Regions from separate parts of the Paenibacillus residui genome, predicted to be linked through region 2. Evidence: riboswitches for the same ligand, from Rfam matches in the RefSeq annotation. Region 2 holds a riboswitch; each other region holds the start of a gene.
The links. Region 2 has a riboswitch for cobalamin ahead of nrdI (class Ib ribonucleoside-diphosphate reductase assembly flavoprotein NrdI). Riboswitches for the same ligand answer to the same signal wherever they lie in the genome.
Positions count from the first base shown of each region.

Region 1 (7,319 bases), on a different contig from region 2:
ATCCGCAAGGCCATGGAGCTGAAGGAGCAGATTCCCGGCAGCTTCATTCCCCAGCAATTTGAAAATCCGGCCAATCCGGATATTCATAGAACAACGACGGCGCTCGAGATTATCGAGCAGACGGAGGGCAGGCTGGATGTCTTCGTTGCCACAGCCGGAACCGGAGGGACTATAACCGGAACAGGGGAAGTGCTGAAGGAGCATATTCCGGGTATACGGATTGTCGTAGTCGAGCCTAAAGGCTCCCCGGTTCTGTCAGGCGGCCAGCCCGGACCTCACAAGCTGGTTGGAACCAGTCCAGGCTTCATCCCTCCGATTCTCAACACCGGAATTTACGATGAGATCGTGCAGGTGGAGGATGAGAATGCACTGGGCACGGCCAGATTGCTGGCCTCCAGGGAAGGGATTCTGGTCGGACCGTCAGCGGGAGCCTCCGTATGGGCGGCCTTGCAGTTGGCAAGAAGAATGGGCCAAGGCAAGAGGGTGCTGTGCATTGCTCCGGATACCGGGGAACGCTACTTGAGCATGGATGTCTTTTAAAATGGCCTCGGGATTTGATCCTGGGTTTTTTGGCACATAGTAATCTTTAAATTCTTTACAGTGTTAATAGGGTGCAGAACATATATTTCATCGGTAAACACGCCCGTCCTAAGAACGGCGATAGCCGCTTATCCTTGGAAAAAACCGTGCCTATTCTAAAGCGATTATGCAGGTCTTTTTAGAGAAAAGTCGTCACATACCTGATTCTAGAGCAATAATGCACGTCTTTGGAGCGATTTTTGCGAAATGGCCCCATTTTGTGAAAAAGACCTGCACATTTGAGCGTCTTTCGCCTTCTTTTCGGAAAAGGGTACGATTTTAATGTATTTTTGCTCGTCTTTGCGTTATCTTTACCGATCCGGATGCGATGCTGGCTTTCCCTCAGGGCGTAATGTATAATCCCTTTTCGAAACAAATTCAGGGAGAGAGACCGCCTAAGAGGAAGGTTTTAGACGCTGACCCTGTATGTCAGGATTGCCGGCGGAAAGGCGCAGTAAACGAAGTCGTACAGCGGTCAAAATTTTCATCCCCGATGGTGACTGACAGGACATGCAGGTTTGTGTTATTTTGCTTTGCACGTTCTGCTCGTTCGTTGTATAGTGGAACTATCATTTTTTACTGGAGGGGGCCCGCGAATGAACAAACTGAAACTGCAAATTCTGGAATTGCTCAAGGAAGATTCCAGAATAGGCGCCGATTTGATTGCGACCATGCTGGGGGCGAAGCAAGCGGAGGTGGAAGCCGCCATCGCCGAGCTGGAAGAGGAGAAGGTCATTGTCAAATACGCGACAGTGGTGAACTGGAGCAAGGTCAACGATGATAAAGTGACGGCCCTGATTGAAGTGCAGATTACTCCGGAACGGGGGCACGGCTTCGACGCAATCGCCGAAAGAATTTACTTGTATCCCGAAGTGAAGTCCGTATACTTGATGTCGGGAGCCTATGACCTGCTGGTTGAGGTGGAGGGAAGAACGCTTAAGGAGGTCGCCTCTTTCGTCTCCAACAAGCTTTCGCCGATCGACCGGATTTTATCGACGAAAACTCATTTTATTCTGAAAAAATATAAACAGGACGGTATTATTTTCGAAGACAATGACGAAGATCACCGTCTCCTGATTTCGCCATAAAGGAAGTATCCGTTATGACCAAGCAAAAGGAAATGCATCAATACTTGTCACCGCTTGTCCGGGATATCCCGCCTTCGGGCATCCGGAAATTTTTCGACCTTGTCAGCGCGAGCAAAGACATAATTTCACTTGGGGTTGGGGAGCCCGATTTCATCACTCCCTGGCACGTCCGCGAAGCAAGCTTTTATTCCCTGGAAAGGGGCAAGACGCAGTATACTCCGAATGCCGGACTATATGAGCTCCGCGAAGAGATAGCCAATTATTTGCATACCGGATTTCAGCTGACGTATGAACCGAAGGACGAAATCATTGTTACGGTCGGGGGCAGTGAGGCGATCGATCTCGCTCTGCGGGCGCTTATTACGCCGGGCGACGAAATATTGATCCCCGAACCCTGCTATGTGTCCTATTCGCCCATCGCTTCGATCGGGGGAGGAATTCCGGTCGGTATAGAGACATTCGCCAAGGATCAATTCAAGTTGACGCCGGAATCGCTGAAGGCGAAGATCACTCCCCGTTCCAAGGTGCTTGTGCTCTGTTACCCGAGCAATCCGACGGGAGGAATCATGACCCGGGAAGATTGGCTGCCGATTGCCAAGCTGGTAGAAGAGAACGATCTGATCGTAATTTCCGACGAAATTTATGCGGAATTAACCTATGGTCAGAAGCATGTCAGCTTCGCATCGCTGCCGGGCATGAAGGATCGTACCATCCTCGTCAGCGGATTTTCCAAGGCGTTCGCCATGACCGGCTGGAGAATGGGATACGCTTGCGGTCATCGGGATCTGATTCAGGCGATGCTGAAAATTCATCAATATACCGTCATGTGTGCTCCCGTCATGGGCCAAGTGGCCGCAATAGAGGCGCTTAGATACGGTTTGGAAGAGAAGGACCGGATGGTCGAATCCTATAATCAGAGACGCAGGCTGGTAGTACGGGGCTTCCGGGAAATCGGTCTGGATTGTCACGAGCCGCAAGGGGCCTTCTACGCCTTCCCCTCGATCCAATCGACAGGACTGAGCTCGGAGGAATTTGCCGAGAGGCTCCTGCGGGAAGCAAGGGTGGCTGCTGTGCCGGGCAATGTTTTCGGATTGGGAGGCGAAGGGTTCATTCGCTGCTCTTACGCCACGTCAGTAAGCCAATTGAATGAAGCGTTGGATCGGATAGGCAAGTTTTACGAGAAGCTGCAGAAGTAATAATTTTCCATGGGCCAGATTTCTTTTTGCGCCTAAATATGGTATTGTTTAAAGTAGAAGAAAAGCGTTATTCTTTCTCTTCATGCTACCAAAGGGGGAATGATTATGACTGCTGCTTACCTGAATTCGGCTCCGTATCACAACCTTTTGCTTCGGGAGAAGGATTCGCATTTAAGATGGGTGACCGAACCCGCCAAGCCATCTAACGCTCTGCTTGTTCTGGAAGAAGAGATTCGGGTTTTGCGCATGCAGATGGAGCAGATGTACATGGAAGAACCTTGTTTCAACAATTCCTCCATATTGGAGATTAGCAGACTGCTGGATAAGAAAATAAACTTATATCTGGAAATGATAAGAGCCGAGGGCTGATAAGCCCGGCTCTTTTTTTCCTGCTTAAAGGACAGAAAGCGCCCCCCTAGAGAGAGTATAATCTCGCTAAAACGATTTCTTCGGAACAGACTCTGTGCTATCATAGTTTTGATGCGACTTTAGTGGGGGGAGAAACGTTGAAAGCGAAGCTGGGAATAGCATGGAAGCTAATCGCGGTGCTAGTTTTGGTAGTGGTGCTGAGCGCCTGTGGAAGAGAGAGAGCGGATGTCACCATCTTCATTCTGCCGCCGGGGGGAATGGACTCTTCTGTAGCGGAAACATTGGAGAATTTCGTTCAGGACAAAGTAGGGGAAACCATGTCCGTGGATTTATTCTCCAGTCCGATCTTCGACCTTAACAAGCTGATGGTCGAAATCGCCGCCGGGGATAACGACATTATGGTCCTTCCGGAAGAGCAATTCAAGGTGTTTGCCGAACAGGGAGGCCTGCCGGGTATGGACGATCTGTTCCGTCCGGAGGATTATCCGGAAGGGGTGCTTGAAGCGCCGAATGACGAGGGCAAGCTTGAGAAAAAGCTGTACGGAGTACCGGTGAGCAAAACGGAATGGCTGCAATCCGTCGGCTACAAAGGGGCGGAAATGTATGCCTTTATCCACCCTCGGGCCAAGGATAAGGACAAGGCGGCGGAAGTGTTGAAGAAAATAATGGAATCCTAGCATAGTACGCAATTGTTTTTGAGCTGATAGATTCTGCGAAGTCATGCAGTATCGCATGTATCGTTGTAATCCGTTAACGGTAGATAATAATAGACTTGTAACTTGGGGGCGCTTCCCCTATAATCTTCTAAGAGAATATAGCTTGAATAATTGAATGGACATGTAATGCCTGCAGGTCCCGCGAACGCCATCCGCGTCCGGGTTAAAAGGGAAGCCGGTGCAAATCCGGCACGGTCCCGCCACTGTAAAATGGGAGAGTCTCATTAGGCCACTGTTGAATCCAACGGGAAGGCGAGATTTACCAACCCCATAAGTCAGGAGACCTGCCTGCAAGGTGAAGCTGAAGAAATCCTTCGAGGAAAAGGAAACCGGCTGATCAGGATGATGGGGTTCATTTGTTATCCCCTTGGATCGCTGCGCCATTATGCCCTCTATCGAACGGATGGAGGGCTTTTTTCATTTAAAGCGCGGCCAGAAAAAAGCAAGTCCCTGATCATCAAATTTTACTGCATATAGCGGTTAGACCTTTAAAAGGATTGTCATAGAAGATTTCGTGAGTCATTTCACGATGTTCTTCTTAGGGCTGCATCATAGGTTCCGGGCGAACGGCCCGGGGGCACAGGGAAGTCATTCATCGTTTCAGGCTCTTTCTCAAAAAAAAGAATAGGCGCTGTAGACAAAAGGAGAGGAAGAATAATGAGTCAAGGACGGACCGCAAAGCAGATGATGCGGACAATGACAGCTCTGCTTCTGATGGCCATGCTGGCTGTCGGGCTGCTGGGCTGCGGAGACAAGCAGCAGGACCCGAAGGGCATAAGCGATCCGGCTAAAGTGCAGGACGAGAAGGGCAAGGAAAATCAGGCGGATGGTGATAAGAAGCCCGATTCGGGGGATAAGTCTGACGATGGGAAAGCGAAGGCCGGACAAACCGAATATCCGCTGAAAGTTACGGATGCTTCGGGGACGGAGCTGACATTCGATAAAGCTCCTGAACGGATTGCTTCTCTGGCCCCGAGCGAGACGGAAACCTTGTTTGCGATAGGAGCGGGGGATCAGGTTGTCGGCGTGGATCAATGGAGCAACTACCCTGAGGAAGCGGCGGCGAAGCCGAAGATCGGTTCTTTGGAGACTAATCTGGAGGCTCTTCTGGCCACGGAACCGGACTTGGTGGTCGCTGCAAGCAGCAACAAAAAGGTCATTGATAAAATTCGCGAAATGAATGTTCCGGTCTATTTCTCCGCACCTAAAACTTTGGATGAAGTGATCGAAAAAATCGAGACGATGGGCCTCATCATGAACAAGCAGGAAGAGGCCAAGAAGGTGGCCGAGCAGATGAAGGCCGACCGGCAGAAAGTCGTAGACGCCGTCAAGGATGCACCGGCCAAGAAGGTCTACATGGAGTTCTCCCCGGGCTGGACCGTGGGGGAAGGGGAGTTTATGGATGAGCTGGTCAAGCTTGCCGGCGGAACGAATATAGCCGCAGGGGAGAAAGGCTGGTTCCCGATCGATCCGGAGAAGATCATTCAGGCTAATCCGGAAGTCATTCTGTATGCCGAAGGCGGAGGAATGGAATCGATTCTCGAAGAAATCAAGAAGCGTCCGGGCTGGGATCAGATCGATGCGGTCAAGAACGGAGCTCTATATCCGATTGATAAAGATATTATCAGCCGGGTAGGTCCGCGTTTGACGGAAGCGCTGCTTGAAGCGGCCAAGGCGATTCATCCGGATCTGGTGAAATAAGATGAAAGCGAAGCTGTTTGCTTATGGAGGAGGAGCCCTTATGCTCCTCCTGCTTTCCGTTACACTGAGCTTATCCTTCGGCTCGGCCCAAGTGCCGATAGGCGATGTGTGGAGGATTCTGTTCCATGCCATCCCGGGCATAGGAGATTCGATCCAGCCCGACTGGTCACCGTCCGATGAATCGATCATTCTGAAGGTCCGATTATCGAGAGTTGTGCTTGCCATCCTGGTAGGAGCATCGCTTGCCATAGCGGGGGCGGGCTTTCAAGCCGTACTGCGGAATCCGTTGGCTGATCCCTATACGCTTGGAGTCGCTTCAGGCGCCTCGGTGGGGGCGGCTTTCATCATTCTGTTCGGGCTGCAGACCTTTATCGGCCAATGGTCCATTCCGGTCGTTGCCTTTACTACCGGGATGACGACCCTGTTCATCGTTTACAAGCTGGCCAGCACCCAGGGGAAATCCCAGCTGGAAACCCTTATTTTATCCGGGGTGGTCGTGCAGGCTTTTCTCGGGGCATTCGTATCCTTCATGGTTTCGCTGTCCGGAGAGGTCGTGAACGAAATCCTATACTGGTTAATGGGCAGCCTCTCGATGCGGAACTGGGATTATTCCCTGCTGCTGCTGCCTTATTTGGGAGTCGTTGTGGTCATTCTGATCGGCTTCAGCCGGTCGCTGAATCTGCTGGCCCTGGGCGAACGTCAGGCAGCACACCTGGGAGTGCACGTGGAAAGGACCAAGCTGATCGTGCTGGTAGTCTCCACCTTGGTAACGGCAGCGGCGGTATCCGTATCGGGAGTCATCGGCTTCGTCGGACTGGTCGTGCCTCATCTGGTCCGTTTGATCGTAGGGCCCGATTACCGGATCATCATTCCCATCTCGACCATTGTCGGCGGTATTTATGTGCTGTGGGCCGATACGATAGCTAGAATCGCCCTGAGTCCGAGGGAGATCCCGCTCGGTGTAGTAACCGCCATTATCGGGGCGCCATTCTTTGCTTATCTGCTGAACAAGCATAAACATAAGAGCCGGGGGTGAATCCGATGATTGAAGTGAACGGTGTGAATAAAGCATATGGGAAAAAACAGGTGCTGCAGGATATCGGATTTCACGTTGCCCAGGGGGAGTTCTTCGGCATCATCGGGCCGAACGGCAGCGGCAAATCCACTCTGCTTAAGCTGATTTCCGCTCTGGAACCGGCGGATACGGGAGCCATCAAGCTGGACGGCCGCGATGCGCGTAGCTACTCACGCAAGGAGCTGGCCCGCTGGATGGCCGTACTGCAGCAGGACGCTCTACCACCCATCGGCTTTAAGGTGCGAGAAGTGATCGAAATGGGGCGGTATCCTTTTCAAAACTGGCTCGGCGATGAGAAAGACGACAGCGGGGCGGTCATTGCTAAAATTATGGAACGGCTGAACTTGAATGCTCTTGCCGAGAGGTCGCTGGAGCTGTTAAGCGGAGGAGAACGGCAGCGGGTTGCCTTGGGCAAAACGATGGCGCAGCAGCCACGGCTGCTGCTGCTGGACGAGCCCACCACCTTCCTTGATATCGGCTATCAGGTGCAGATGATGGATTATGTGAAAAGATGGCAGACCGAGGAACGACTGACGGTGGTCGCTGTTCTTCATGATTTGAACCTCGCCGCCCAATATTGCGACCGGATGCTGGT
Region 1 is NZ_JBHTIU010000107.1:8,060-15,378, forward strand. It holds gene cysK (cysteine synthase A) at 1-540, shown strand, start outside; gene ACFQ03_RS24810 (Lrp/AsnC family transcriptional regulator) at 1,176-1,667, shown strand; gene ACFQ03_RS24815 (aminotransferase class I/II-fold pyridoxal phosphate-dependent enzyme) at 1,682-2,863, shown strand; gene ACFQ03_RS24820 (aspartyl-phosphate phosphatase Spo0E family protein) at 2,969-3,232, shown strand; gene ACFQ03_RS24825 (hypothetical protein) at 3,370-3,909, shown strand; cobalamin riboswitch at 4,067-4,254, shown strand; gene ACFQ03_RS24830 (ABC transporter substrate-binding protein) at 4,606-5,649, shown strand; gene ACFQ03_RS24835 (FecCD family ABC transporter permease) at 5,651-6,685, shown strand; gene ACFQ03_RS24840 (ABC transporter ATP-binding protein) at 6,691-7,319, shown strand, end outside.
Region 1: linked by a shared signal. The riboswitch ahead of ACFQ03_RS24830 (ABC transporter substrate-binding protein) and the one ahead of nrdI (class Ib ribonucleoside-diphosphate reductase assembly flavoprotein NrdI) in region 2 are both predicted to bind cobalamin.

Region 2 (7,319 bases):
CCGTTAAGAACGACCGGGTTAACTTCTTCTTCTTCAAACAAGGGCTCGAGCCCGAGATTCATCAACGCTTTGTTGGCGTTGTACCGGATATATTTTTTTACTTCATGGGTCAAACCGATCGGATCATACAGCTTCTCCGTATATTCCAGTTCATTCTTATACAGATCCATCAGAAGGTCATTGACGAACGCAGAGGCCGCTTTCTGCTCCTCCTCGTTTAGCTTCTGGAAGACCTCCTGCGCGAGCAAGCCGACGAATACCCCGTGCACGCTTTCGTCACGGATAATCAGCTTGATGATTTCTCCGCTGGCTACCATCTTGCCTTGTCCGGCCAAATATAACGGATAGAAGAAGCCGGAATAGAACAGGAAGCTCTCCAGGAAGACGGACGCAACCATCGCCTGATACAGGCTAAGAGGATCCCCTTCCTTAATGCTCTGATAATAGGAATCGATACGGTGCGTTTTGTACTGCAGCTGTTTATTCTCGCGCACCCATTCGAACGTATCGCGGATCCTCTCCGAGCTGGCTACCGTCGTAAAAATCGTACTGTAGCTCTTCGCATGAATTTCCTCCATCGCAGCCTGAAAAATGAGGATCGCCTTCTTCTGCTTGTCTTCGACGTGCTGCGCAATCATAGGCATGCCGACATTTCCCTGTTCCGTATCCAACAGCGTCAGCCCGCCCAATACTCTCATGAAGGTAGTCTTCTCATCGTCGTTTAGCTTGGTCCACGTCTTTAAATCCTTGGATATTGGAATTTCGGTATCCAGCCAAAATTGGGATGTATTTTGCGTCCATAGCATTTCCGTATAGTCCGTTTCCGGCGAATTCCAGTTCACCGCTTCGAATGCCTTCATTCTGCCTGAATCCTCCTTGTCAAATTCGTTATCGAGTCAGGGACCCGATCGCTGTTATCCCTGTCGCCAGTTCAATATATTTTAAGCCGCCCTTAAACAACGCAGCTGATGCATTCGTCAATCGTTCTTTTCTTCGTGCGGGTATAATAGAGGGTCTTCAGCCCTTTTTTCTGCGCATAAATGTAATACTTGGCCAAATCTCTAGTCGTCAGATCATCCTTCACATAGAGAATGGTCGAGATGGCCTGATCTATATGCACCTGCACCTCGGCAACGAGGTCTATCAGATTGTACATGTCCATATCATAAGCTTCTTTATAATAGAAGAAATTGTCCTCATTCAAGAACGGCATCGGATAAATCGTTCTGGAATCCCCGTATTCGCGCTCCTCTATTCTCTGCGTGATAGGCGCAATAGACGCGGTGGAGGATTGAAGGTATGAGATCGACCCTGTCGGGGCAATGGCCATCCGGTAGGCATGATAGATTCCATGCTCTTGAACCAGCTCCTTCAAGCGGAGCCAATCTTCCTTGGTCGGGATCACATGGCCTTCAAATAATGCTTTCACTTTATCCGTGCGCGGAGAATAATCATTATCCAAGTACCGGTCGAAATAAGCTCCGTTCGCATACTCGCTTTTCTCAAAATCCTTGAACGTTTCCTTCCTTTCCTTGGCAATCAGCATCGACCGCTCCAGGGAATAGAAGTTGAGCATCATGAAGAAGGTGCGTACAAAATCGATCGCTTCCTTCGATTCGTACGGAATTTTGTTCGAGGCCAGAAATCCGTGCAGGTTCATGGCCCCCAAGCCGACGGAATGAAGCTCCCGGTTAGCTTTGGCGACAGAAGGAACGATGGCAATGTTGGTGCGGTCGCTCACCTCGGTCAGCGCATCCATGGCCAGATGAACCGTATCCCTCATCCGCTTGTTCTGCATCACATTCACAATATTCAGCGATCCCAGGTTGCAGGAAATGTCGCGATGGATGTCATCCTCTACCCCGTAATCGTTAATGGTGGATACTTCACTAAGCTGGGCGATTTCGCTGCACAGATTGGAAAACTTCACCCGGCCGATTTTTTTGAGGGCATGATATTCATTGGCGTTATCGACGAACATTATGTATGGGTAGCCGGATTCCATCTGAATTTGCGCAATTTTTATGATGAGGTCTCTGGCGACGATTTTCTTCTTGCGGATATTCGGATTATTGACCAGCTCGTCGTACATTTCCGTAATATCCATATCGTCCAGATGCATTCCGTACTCACGATAAACCGTATGCGGATAGAACAGGTACATGTCTTTATCCTGCTCCACCAATTCGAAAAATTTATTAGGAGCAACGACGCCCAAGGAAAGCGTCTTGATCCGGATTTTCTCATCGCTGTTAATCTTCTTCGTATCCAGAAACTCATGGATATCGGCGTGGAACAGGTTGAGGTAAACGACCCCGCTGCCGTCACGCTGGCCCAATTGGTTCGCATAGGAGAAGGCATCCTCGAACAGCTTCATAACCGGCAGAACTCCGCTTGCTTTGCCGTCCAGCCCTTTAATTTGTTCGTCGGCCGCACGGATCTTGCTTAGATTGAGGCTGACACCGCCGCCGATCTTGCTTAACTGCAGAGCCGAATTGATCGCGAATCCGATCGAGTTCATCGAATCATCCACTTCCAGCAGGAAGCAGCTGACCAGCTCCCCGCGCCGCTTTTTGCCTGCGTTCAGGAACGTGGGCGTAGCCGGCTGATATTCCTGAGAAATCAGCAGATCCGCATATTCCCTCGCCTTTTGCATATCGCCGTTGCCCAGGAACAGCGCTACGACCGCAATCCGGTCTTCATACCGCTCCAGAAACTTGGTCCCGTCATTCGTCTTCATCGCGTAATTGTTGTAAAATTTAAAAGCGCTCATAAAGGACGGAAAGCGGAACTTCCGGGCATACAGCCCCTCATACAAGCTCTTCACTTCGGCAAAGTCGTATTTGTCGAACAGCTCTTTCTCATAATAGTCGTGCTCGATCAAATAATCGATCTTCTCTTTCAGATCATGGAAGAAAACCGTGTTCTGATTCACATAATCGACAAAATAGCTTCGGGCCGCCTCCCGGTCTTTGTCAAACTGGAATTTGCCGTCCTTAAGCACCATAATTTCATTATTAAGCTGTATCCAATTGGAAAGTTGCGTGGACAATTTGATTGACCTCCTGTTTAAATCGCTCGACATCTTTGTTCGTGCCGCTCAGCTCGAATTTCATCAGCAAAGGCACCGAGTACATCTCGGCCACCCGGTCTCCGGCCAAGCCGTAACGGGCTCCCCAGTTCATATTGCCGCTGGAAGCAACCCCTTGCAGCCACCGGCTATTTTCCTCCAGAAATTTCAGGGTCGTCTGCGGAACCTGCCCCACACCCGTAGTATAAGTAATCAGCACATAGGGCTGGTCGACGGTTAACCCTTCCGTAATTTGAACGCATTCCAGCTCCAATTTGTTCACGAACCGTTTCACGTTTCCTGTCTTAGAGTCAAATACGATAAGCATAGCTACCTCCATGGGCATCCACGTTCGGGGTCGTTCCATAGCAATCTACCTATCCACTTTTGAAGTAAAATGTGATAGCAGGATGCCGGCTGGCAGCAATTAACTCCGCCAAGCCCCGGAATTTAGAACTTCCAATGCATTAAAAATGGCCCATCCGCCGGTGGTGGGCCAAAAACGACAGCATGAAAGCTACAGAGCCATAAAATGGGCTCTGCTCCGTGTCGTTTCAACCTCTCATTCCCCGAAGATGCGAAACTTGCAGAGATAGAAGGCAGGTCTACTGGCTTTGTGCTTCATCCTACTTTGAGCCCTTCCCGTATAGACCCGCCCCAAGACGCTGCCTATACAGTGGTATGCTCATTTCATCCGCACTTACAGTTGCGGGGACAGCTCCGGATTCACACCGGATTCCCTATTAAGTCAAATCTGACACCTTCTTCTCTATCTGTTATATTCAGTTAACTCTCTATATCTAGTATCTGTCGTCGAAGATGAACACTAAATATAGTCTCCTAACGTAATATACAATGTTTCTCTGTAACAATCAAGAGGCATTTTGGCATATTTATATTTTCATAGATTTACATAACGGACATCGCCGTTGAGGTAAATAATTCTCCTGCTATTCCAGCCGTCTCTTTAACGGCCATGAAGCTGCCCTCCTGCGGAATAAGGCTCACCCGGGTTGAGGTCGATCACACGCCTTCGCGGTTCATTTAACGAGTGCTGATGCTCGCAGCGCCAACGCTGGCTCTCTGCGGAACCGATCGTTTCCCCGTCTCGAATGATGTCGCCCCTTTCATACAAATAATAGGCGAGATCGACGAGTATGGTGGCTACTTCATTCGGATCAAGACCGGTAAAATGACACTGCAGGTCAGGCACCCCCATCGCGGCAAGACCGCATGTATCGACGAGCATTTCCGGCTGGCCTGTCCCGTCCCCTTCCGCCTTGTATAATCGCACGTTCATAGCCCCGTGCAGCCATTCCCCTTCAGAAATTGCCCGTAAATATTCCTCGGGCTGAACGAGCTTGCCGCTTGTTTTCCAATAGATGGCCTCGCAAGGCGCCGTTTCCAGAAGAGCGCACAGAGCGCTCTGAAACAGTTTCAATCTTTCTTTATAGTTCAGTCCTTCCGCGCAGAAATCGGTCAGCAGCAAGGAATAACGGCAGCCTCCGACCACTTGGCGGGCATCCGGCCAATGCCACGATTGCTGCAGTGCAGCTTCATACAAGGCCGCTTCCGGCGGACGCTCAGAGGGTAAGATACAAGTTTGCGCAGGAACGACTCCATCGCGGTATTGGACCATATAGTTGGAATGATAGAATAAGAGAGGTTCGAAATCTTGCCGCGTCCGCTCGCCGGAATGGGCCTCCGATACGACCGGATCCCGATCCCGCGCACCCTTAGGAGCATGTTCGTCGAGCCTGGCTTCCCCGGTATATTTCTGCATCTTTGCGTATAACCGTTCTTGATTCAGAATTGGCTTGTGCCGGTACAGAAGTTCCACCATCCATACAGGAGCGAAGCCGGGGAATTCCTCTTTGGACTTCACGATCGTCTCCTGCTCCTGCTCCTGCTTCACCGGTGCTTCTGCGGGTTCATGAGCTTCCTCCGTCACTTGCTCTTTGCTTTTGCTCCATTTGCGAAATAGATCTAACCAGCCCATTATCATTAAATTCCTCCTGTCTATCCTGATGTTTTTTCTAACGGACCGTCACCCGACATCCGCTTTGCAGCCTTCTTATTCCTGACGGATACCGTTCCGGAGCCTTATCCATCCCATTGGCAAGGCTATAGCCCGCTCCTTGGTCCGGCCCCGGCTTCAGGGATCGTTTCATGCCCCGAAACTACATATAGCACATCCGCTTGCATTTTGCCATTCATCCGTCTCCACCTCTGCTAAATTATTCATAATCAGGGAGCCGTTAAATAATTTTTCATAACTTTTTTCAAACTTACTGTTTCTTTTTTTTGCAGTTTTAGGTAAAGTATTAAATGTTGTTAATTTATCAATTTATAGAAAGAAGGCTGAGTTAAGTACGATGATGAAGAAAAAATGGAACGTGCTGTTGGCAACTACCGTCCTAACAGCGGGAATTTTGTCCGGATGCGGTTCGGATAACAAACCACCGACAACAACCGACCCTTCGCCAAGTCCTACGGCATCCACCGAGCCTTCGGCTTCCCCGACGGCCAGCCAGAAGCCTGCGGCGGACGGGAAAGAGCTGAAGAGCAAGGACGAGAGCGTGCAAATTACTGTTCCTAAGGATTGGAAAGAGAATGACTCGCTAAACGCGCAGGCCATTCTGGGCGCAGCCAACCTTGTGAAAGAAAAGTACGTGATTGCTGTTCCATTCGCTAAATCGGAATTTGCTGACGATACTACGCTTGATGATTTCATGACCGTTGCTAATCAGAACATCGAAATGACCGCGGAAAATACAAAAATCAGTGAAACCAAAGATATTCAAATTGACGGCATCCCCGCAAAACAAGCCGTTATTTCGGCCGAGATTACCGGTATCAAAGTCCGTTATTTGATTACATACCTGGAGAAAGGCAACCGTTTCTATCAATTGGCTGCCTGGACATTGGATGAACGCTATGATGAGTACGAGGAAGAATTTACTAACGTCATTAATTCTTTCCGGGTTCTGAAAGATGATGTTGAAACTACGGCCGGGAACGGTTCGGATTCCAAGACGAGCGGCAAGGATGTCGTACTTACCGATAGTGCAGACTTGACGGAAATTACACTGCCGGGCGGGTGGACGGAAGCTAATGGGCTGAACGACGAAGCCGACCTCCAAGCCCTTAATCTCTCTGCAGGAAACGAGAACTATCTGATGGTTCTTAACGAGCCCAAGACAGATTTCGACGACGGATTTACGCTGCAAGAATACTACGATTTGATTATGTCCATGCAGACAGACGGTTCTCTCATCGGCAACGCCGTCCATTCCGATCCTGTTGAAACAGATATTAACGGTAACAAAGGCATCCAGTTTGAAGTCCGGGGAGAAGTGGATAAAGTCAAGATCGCTTATCTGTTTACACTGGTAGAATCCGAAAACGGCTTCCACCAAGTAATTTTCTGGACGAATGCCAATAAAATGGATGATAACAAGCAAACTTATATCGACGCAACCAACACGTTTAAAGTTAAGAAGTAATTACACTAACCGGTGAGCTTTCGGAATCGATGCGGGAGCATTTATGGCTGCACGATATCCGGCAGTCCGCGGAATTTATCAAGCAATGGCACTTATTAAATCATTAGCAGGAGCGAAGGGGCGTACCAACGCCCCTTCGCTCTTTTTTCCGGGTGGAAGATTAATCCCGGCTCCGAAAACGCGATGAAGGCGCCTGCCTCAGTCCGGAGCACAGAACGCCTTCGTATTCATATCACTGCTATATTAATTATGACTGGGCTACTCTTGCTCTCCTTCTTTGCGGCATGTCGGGGAGCTCATTGACAGAGACCACCTGATCGGTTTTCTTCCTGGGCTTCTCCCAATACTGTTCATTGCCCGGCAAATCATCGAACCAGGCCGCATCGTCAGGGCAATCCAATACCATAAACCGGCCATAATGCCCCTCTCGGGATTGGTGATATTTCAAATACGCTTTGCCGTCCTGAATCGCCAAAATTTCAATTTTGCCGGAAGTATGGCTCATCGAGAGGCGCACACGCTTACCCAATCCGGAAGTGAGAGCTTTGGCTTCTTCCACGATCTCGTAAGCCCGCTTCAAGGGGAGTACAAAATCTTTGTTACCGGCAACCGGACGGTTGATAAAGAAATAATACGGAGTGACGCCCGCCCAGGATAGCTGGTCTAACAATTCTCCCAGAACGACAGGGTCATCGTTAATTCCTCTCAGCACCGGAGTCTGGTTGACAACAATGGCTCCTGCT
Region 2 is NZ_JBHTIU010000027.1:60,722-68,040, forward strand. It holds gene nrdF (class 1b ribonucleoside-diphosphate reductase subunit beta) at 1-860, opposite strand, end outside; gene nrdE (class 1b ribonucleoside-diphosphate reductase subunit alpha) at 953-3,085, opposite strand; gene nrdI (class Ib ribonucleoside-diphosphate reductase assembly flavoprotein NrdI) at 3,018-3,398, opposite strand; cobalamin riboswitch at 3,652-3,849, opposite strand; gene ACFQ03_RS07400 (DUF4261 domain-containing protein) at 4,038-5,069, opposite strand; gene ACFQ03_RS07405 (PsbP-related protein) at 5,446-6,576, shown strand; gene ACFQ03_RS07410 (KamA family radical SAM protein) at 6,824-7,319, opposite strand, start outside.

Region 3 (7,319 bases), on a different contig from region 2:
GTGTTAATAAGATTGCGGGCTGCTGTCCCTTTTTACCAAAATTTCTTAAATAAAAAGAATGGCATGAAGAGTGAGAATGATTGACGAACCAGCTATAATTGAAAAGGAGGAAGAAGGCAGAAAATTACTATAAAAATTTACAGCCGCCCTGTTTCAAGCGACGTGAAATTCGTGTATATAATTATTGTCGGATTGTTTTGACGAAGGGAAATTTTTCAAGTGCATTAAGATGAAAAGTGTGGGGAAACAAAACTTCTAGCGGCATGGGAGGAAAACAGGCATGTATCCAGAGAAGAAGTTTAACATTTACAAGGAAGTGATGGCGGACGAAATCGTGGTGTACCTTAGCGGAGAATTGGATTTATCGGTAGCTGCGGAGATGCGTTCCGATCTGGAGCCGTTCATTAATCAGACCAAAAGAGCACTAACATTAAATCTTAAAGATTTAAAATATATCGACAGCACCGGCATAGGAATTCTGGTTTCCATCTTAAAAACCCGGGATGCGCTGCAAGCTCCTTTCGGAGTGGAGGAAATCCCGCCGAAAATTAATCGGTTGTTCGATATTACGGGAATTTCACAATATATTCACCCGATAGAGGGATCATCGGAAAGGAAAGAAGAAATCATATGAGCGACTTCCAAAATCACAGCGTCAGTTTAAAAGTTCCGGCAGACGCGGAATTTATAGACATTGTCCGGCTCACCCTGTACGGAATTGCATCAAAATGGGGATTTTCTTACGAAGAAATCGAGGACATGAAGGTGGCTGTGGCCGAAGCCTGCAATAATGCTGTTCTGCATGCCTATCAGGGAGAAGAGAAGGGGCAGATGGAAATCAGGTTTGAAATGCGGGAAGACGGCATTCGAATCAGCGTCAAGGACGAAGGAAGCAGCTTTGACTATGAGCAGAAAGAAAGCCAGGCCGAATCTCTGCATGACAAACCGTTAAGCGAAGTTAGCGAAGGGGGCTTGGGCATCTTTATGATGCAAGCACTCATGGATGAGGTCCAGGTGCATACACAATCCGGAACGGAGGTTATACTGACCAAATTTCTCCAAAGGAAAGAGGAATTGGCATGAAGCCAGAGCAAGCCACGCAAGACCCCAACAATAAAATAGCGGCTATACTTCAATACCAGCAGACGGAAGACAACGAGATAGCGACTGACCTGCTGCTCCATTACGAGCCTATTGTCAAGATGGCCGCCGGGAAAATGTCCCGGAACCGCCCCGACCTGTATGAGGATTTGTATCAGGTTGGGCAGATGGCTTTGCTGCGACTTTTCAAGCAGTACGACAGCACGCTCGGGATCCAATTTGAAGCCTATGCGATGAAGAGTCTGATCGGACATATGAAAAATTATTTAAGAGACAAGTCGTGGTACATTCAAGTTCCCCGGCGGATTAAGGAAAAAGGGCTGATGATTCAACAGGCGGTTGATGAGTTGACTATGAAGCTGGAGCGATCCCCGAACGTAGATGAAATTGCGGAATACTTGGAGCTGACGACGGAGGAGACGATTGAGGTGCTGGCCGGAAGGGAATGCTATAATTACGTTTCGTTGGATACTCCTCTGGCTAACGATGAAGGAAGCGCAACCATCGGTGATTTGATAGGCAGTGATGCGGACGACTTCGGAATGGTCGAGAAAAGGCTGGATCTGAACGAAGCGCTGCTTCTTCTGAAGGAAGAAGAGAAGAAGGTGCTGATGCTCGTCTTTAACGAAGGGCAATCGCAGAGGAGTATCGCCCAGGTGCTGGGAATCTCCCAGATGAGCGTATCCCGCATTCAGAAGAGAGCGATAGAAAAGCTGAAACAATATTTGAACGGACATCAATCATTGGTGGACAAGTAACAAGACACGTCATGGGGGAATGGCGTGTTTTGTGTTTTTTTGCACTGTTGTGGGGATTTACAGAGTTCCCTGCATGCGACTGCAGAGAAAAATGGGTGAAACAGATTCGACGAAATCGATTATAATGGGGATAAGGCTTTCAAGGATCCGATAAATACCGATAAATACTATTCATTCTGTCTATAATAGGAATAAAAATCCGGATCTGGCAAAAGGGCCGGTTAAGAAAGGATGTTGCTTCAATGGGCGTTAAATTCGGCCGAGAGTATGAGGAGATTATTGAAGAATTGACCGGAGCCATGTCCGGTGTAAGAAACTGCAACGAGCTGTTCGAGATGAGCGAAGAGGATTGGCGGGAGATGGACGAGCAGGAGCGGAAGGATTGTATAACGACATTAGCCGATGATATTTTTTATGGCTTGGGCGCGGAGCCGACGATGAGCTTCGGTTCCTGTCAAATTGTCTACGACCGGGACAATCACCTGATCAAAATTGCCGCAGAGGAAAAGGTCGTTCATATTATCCGGTTAATTTAACCGTTTACCGGGATGAGAAAAAGGAAGCCTAGTCTTCCTTGCTGCGGATGACCAGAAGCTTCCCTTCGGTAAGTGTAATGCGACCGGTATCAGCGGTCAGCACATTGCTGATTCCTAACGACTGGCCGGTCTTAAGCTGCGCGTCACACAGCGGGTACAGAAACCCTTCGAGGGTGATGCCTCTTACTTCTTCTGTGAAAGGAATAAGGGAAAGATAGGCGTATTCATTGCGATGGACAATCCATTCATCGTCTATAAGCGTGATTTCGTTATATGCATCCACGATTTTGCAAGGAACGCGGGCTTCCAGCCCTTTGGCCAGCAGTTGAAGGTTGGCCATGGAATGGTCAAGACGGGAACCCATGACGCCGACCAGGACGATTTCTTGCGGGTGAAGAGCCAGCGCTTCGTTGAAAGCCATCTCCGTATCGGTATAATCCTTCATGACCGGATCACATTCTACCCAGCGTTTGCTTGATTCACGGATCCGTCCGATCTCTTCGGGGCGAACGGAATCGAAATCGCCGATCGCCAGATCCGGGCTGTACCCATGCTGTACCAGGAAGGCCGCTCCCCGGTCTGCTCCAATCAGAATGTCTCCGCGTCCAATCTCGCGAAGGGCCCAGTCCCCCAAGCTTCCGCCGCTTACGATAACAACAATTCCGCCTGTCTTAGAAGATATGGCGTTCACAGCGCACCTCCTTCTGACCTTGATTTTCACTGAAACTAACGTATCATACGAAGGAAGACTTGAAAAGTGCCAATAAGGCTGGAGAGAGTGTTCCCGCTTTATTGCAGGCTGGACACCACTTAGAAAGATTAAGCTTGATAATATATACGAGTTGTTGTATGGTTATTACCAAGTCGCATTATTCCAATTGAATAAATGGGAATAGGTGCTTGTAGGCTATGCCTTGCAAGCTTAAAAGGGAATTCGGTGTAAGTCCGAAGCGGTCCCGCCACTGTAACAAGGAAGTCGCAGCAAGAACGCCACTGGTCGACAGACCGGGAAGGCAGCTTGTGATGATGATCTTGAAGCCAGGAGACCTGCCTGTTCCAACAACACTAAATGAAACCTACGGGAGATAGGCGGGTGTTAATTAATGTCCAGTTACCTGACATAGCTGGGACATTTTCGCCATTCATTCTTTTTCATTTAGGCGGGAATGTCCTTTTTTTGTTGCATGGATACGCGTTAGAAGGGATTTGAAAGTGAGAGAGGAGAAGAAGACGATGAATACGGAGAAGAGAAATGGGCTGACCAGCGGAAACCTCGGTTATCCGCGGATTGGCGAAAACAGGGAATGGAAGAAGCAGTTGGAGGCGTATTGGGGAGGCAAGCTGGAACAGGAAGAGCTGCTGGCTTCGATGAAGGAGATCCGTCTTAACCACTTGCGCAAGCAGCGGGAAGCCGGGCTGGATTGGATTCCGGTTGCCGATTTTACTTTATACGACACTATGCTGGATACCGCCGCCATGTTTGGGCTTGTGCCGGACCGGTTCGATTACACGGGGGGCCCCGTTCCGCTGGAAACTTATTTTGCCATGGCACGGGGCAACCGTTCGGCGGCAGCTTGCGAAATGACGAAGTGGTTCACTACAAACTATCATTACATCGTCCCGGAATTCGGCGAGCGCACACCTTCGCTTGTAGATAACCGGATTCTTGCCCTCTATAAGGAAGCGAAGGAAGAGCTGGGCATCGAAGGCCGGCCGGTTCTGATCGGTCCCTATACCTTCCTGAAGCTGTCCAAGGGATATGACCGCACTCGATTCCAGGAGGTTATGCAGAGCCTGCTACCGGCGTATGCCCAGCTTCTGCAGGAGCTGGAGCAGGAAGGAGTGCAGTGGCTGCAGATGGATGAACCGGCCTTGGTTATGTCGGTGACGGACGAGGAAATGCAGGCCGTTCGGGATAGCTACCATTATCTTCATTCGGCGGCGCCCCGGTTGAAGCTTCTGCTGCAAACCTACTTCGATTCCGCCGAGCGTTACTCGGAATTGGTGGCCTTGCCGGTACAGGCGATCGGACTGGATCTGGTATCCGGCCGCACCCGGCATTTGGACGCTCTAGAGCAATATGGATTCCCGGAGGATAAGCTTCTCGCTGCGGGTGTTGTAGATGGCCGGAATATATGGCGCACCGATTTGGATGACCGGCTGCAGCTGCTGGAATCCATCGCCCGCAAGGTGCCTTACGAGCGGATGATCATCCAGCCGTCCTGCAGCCTGATGCATGTGCCGATCAGCCTGGCGGCAGAGACGGCGCTGCCCCCGGAGCTGAGGAATGCGCTGGCCTTCGCCGATGAGAAGCTGGAGGAAATTGCGCTTCTGGCAAAAGCGATATGTCTGGGGGCGGAGCAGGAAGAGGTGAAGACTCGATTGCAAGCGAGCCGTGAGGCTCTGCGGGCATTGAAGGCATCGCCTCTGAGAGCGGCTCGGGCCGGTCAGCCGGCGGAGGCGATTCTTGCAGCGAAGACAAGGACGCCGTTCGCGGAACGCCGGAAGGAGCAGCAGAAGGCTTTTAATCTGCCGCTTCTGCCGACGACTACGATCGGCAGCTTCCCCCAGACGGCGGAGGTTCGCAGGGGAAGACGGCTGTGGCGCAAAGGTGAGTGGACGAAGGAGCAGTACGACCGGTTTATCCGTGAACAGATTCGCGAATGGATAGCCATTCAGGAGGAGATTGGCCTGGATGTGCTCGTACACGGGGAGTTCGAACGAACCGATATGGTGGAATTTTTCGGCGAGAAGCTGGCCGGCTTCGCCTTCACCGTCAACGGCTGGGTTCAATCCTACGGCTCGCGCTGTGTGAAGCCCCCGATTATCTGGGGCAATGTCGATTTCGAGGCGCCTATGACGGTGGAAGAGACGGTCTACGCCCAATCTCTAACCTCCAAGCCGGTTAAAGGTATGCTGACGGGGCCGGTGACCGTGTTGAACTGGTCCTTCGTGCGTGACGATATTCCGCGCAAGGAGGTAGCCGAACAGCTGGCATTAGCTTTGAGGAGAGAGGTCGAAAGTCTGGAACAGGCCGGCATACGCATGATCCAGGTCGACGAGCCAGCACTCCGCGAAGGGCTGCCGCTTAAGGAAGAAGACCGCGAGGAATATTTGGAATGGGCAGTGGGGGCATTCCGGCTGGCGACATCCGGAGTGAAGGACAGCACTCAGATTCATACCCATATGTGTTACTGCGAATTCAGCGATCTGATCGATGCTATCCGCCAGTTGGACGCTGATGTGATCTCTATCGAAACCTCACGCAGCCACGGAGAGCTTCTCGAAGCGTTCGAGACCGACACATATGATAAAGGAATAGGGCTGGGCGTCTACGACATCCACAGTCCCAGGGTGCCATCCGTTGACGAAATGACCGGCCTGATTGAGAAAGCTCTGCGGGTGCTGCCCGCTTCGCTGTTCTGGATCAACCCGGATTGCGGGCTGAAAACCCGGGCCAAGGAAGAGACGGTCCAATCCCTGAAGCATATGGTTCAGGCGGCCCGCCAAGCCCGCGAAGCTTTGTAGCCTATTTCATTATTGCGCTGCCGTTCCAGCCGTCGGCATCAGAAAAATAACGAAGTCTTCGAAGGTGCTTCGAAGACTTCAACGGCTTTTATCAGCAGCGAGCAGCGGGCTGGTCCACAAATTATTCTCCCATGCCTTTGGCAGCTATCCCTTTCGCTCAGTCAGATGTGCGGCAATCTATACTTTGTTCTCCCGTCCATTTGACTGTTATCCCTTTCGCTCAGAAAGATGTGGCTCCCATCCCCACACCGCTATGCCGGTCGGACTTTATTTAGGCCGGGAAAGCAGCCGCAATTTGCATAAAATCATAAGATTGATGGTCGCCTGCTCTTTACACTCCGAGTCGACTCAATTACTTTTTCTGAGTTGAAGGGATAACAGTCCAAAGGATGGCAGCAAAGATATATGCACCTGAATTGTAGAATGTGGTTAAAATACGTGGAAAAACGGCACGTAGAACCGAGTTTTTTTGCTTAGCTGTAGGTTTTCCGGTAAGTTTTAGTCTTTGCCCTTAGAGGAGCAAACTAGTTGTATGATTTCCGTTAGACGATTATGACGCCGGGCCCTGTTATTTAAAAAAATCATTCACTTTATTTTCATCTTCAAAGTATTTCTGAGTGAATTTACTGAGTTCATCTTCGCTTTTAAATTCGCTTAAATCTTTTCCGTACCAGGATTCTAATGATTCCCTCGTCACCCTATATTCTTTTTCAACGAATTTAAAATCAACCCAATCCGCATTTTTAACCAACGCAAATATAAATGTAGCATTGTATAACGCAAGCTCTTTGTAGTCCGCTGCTATTTGATCTGTTGTTTCTGCAGGCACATAATTCAAAACAATTCCATAAGGCGGTTCTGTCGTTTTCAGTTCCAACTCACTTATTTGTTCGCCTGTTGGACTTGGTAACTGTTTAGTAATATTGCCAACTGCACTGTTATCGCCAACGTAAGAATCTTTATATTGGAATAGATCTTCGTTTACGACGCCATTGGAATTAGAATTACATCCACTTAGGAAAAGAAATACCAATAATGAGATGAAGAATCCGGTTGTTATTTTTCGCATCAATTAATCCTCCTTAAAAATCGCCAGGCCTGACTACCGAGCCCCCTTATTAACATTGTCTGCTTCGTTGTTTGTACAAGGGCTGAATAATATTTTGGGTCAGGGGAAACAATCCGAAGTTATTTGTCATGTCAAATCCAATTGATATTTTCAAATATCATCTAAATAGTCTAACAGAACGTGTGTCAAAAAAACAGTTATTGTGCGGAAGGGCGAATTTTCGAAATGCTTACGCTCGAAAATCGTTTTTTTTGAAACATAATGTCGGGTAACACGTATTAATTTACAAGAAACGATCAACGACCCGCATAATATGTTCTGGAAAGA
Region 3 is NZ_JBHTIU010000031.1:107,843-115,161, reverse strand. It holds gene ACFQ03_RS10555 (STAS domain-containing protein) at 281-634, shown strand; gene rsbW (anti-sigma B factor RsbW) at 631-1,083, shown strand; gene ACFQ03_RS10545 (sigma-70 family RNA polymerase sigma factor) at 1,080-1,859, shown strand; gene ACFQ03_RS10540 (hypothetical protein) at 2,102-2,395, shown strand; gene ACFQ03_RS10535 (thiamine diphosphokinase) at 2,424-3,086, opposite strand; cobalamin riboswitch at 3,273-3,464, shown strand; gene metE (5-methyltetrahydropteroyltriglutamate--homocysteine S-methyltransferase) at 3,629-5,923, shown strand; gene ACFQ03_RS10525 (DUF4825 domain-containing protein) at 6,492-6,992, opposite strand.
Region 3: linked by a shared signal. The riboswitch ahead of metE (5-methyltetrahydropteroyltriglutamate--homocysteine S-methyltransferase) and the one ahead of nrdI (class Ib ribonucleoside-diphosphate reductase assembly flavoprotein NrdI) in region 2 are both predicted to bind cobalamin.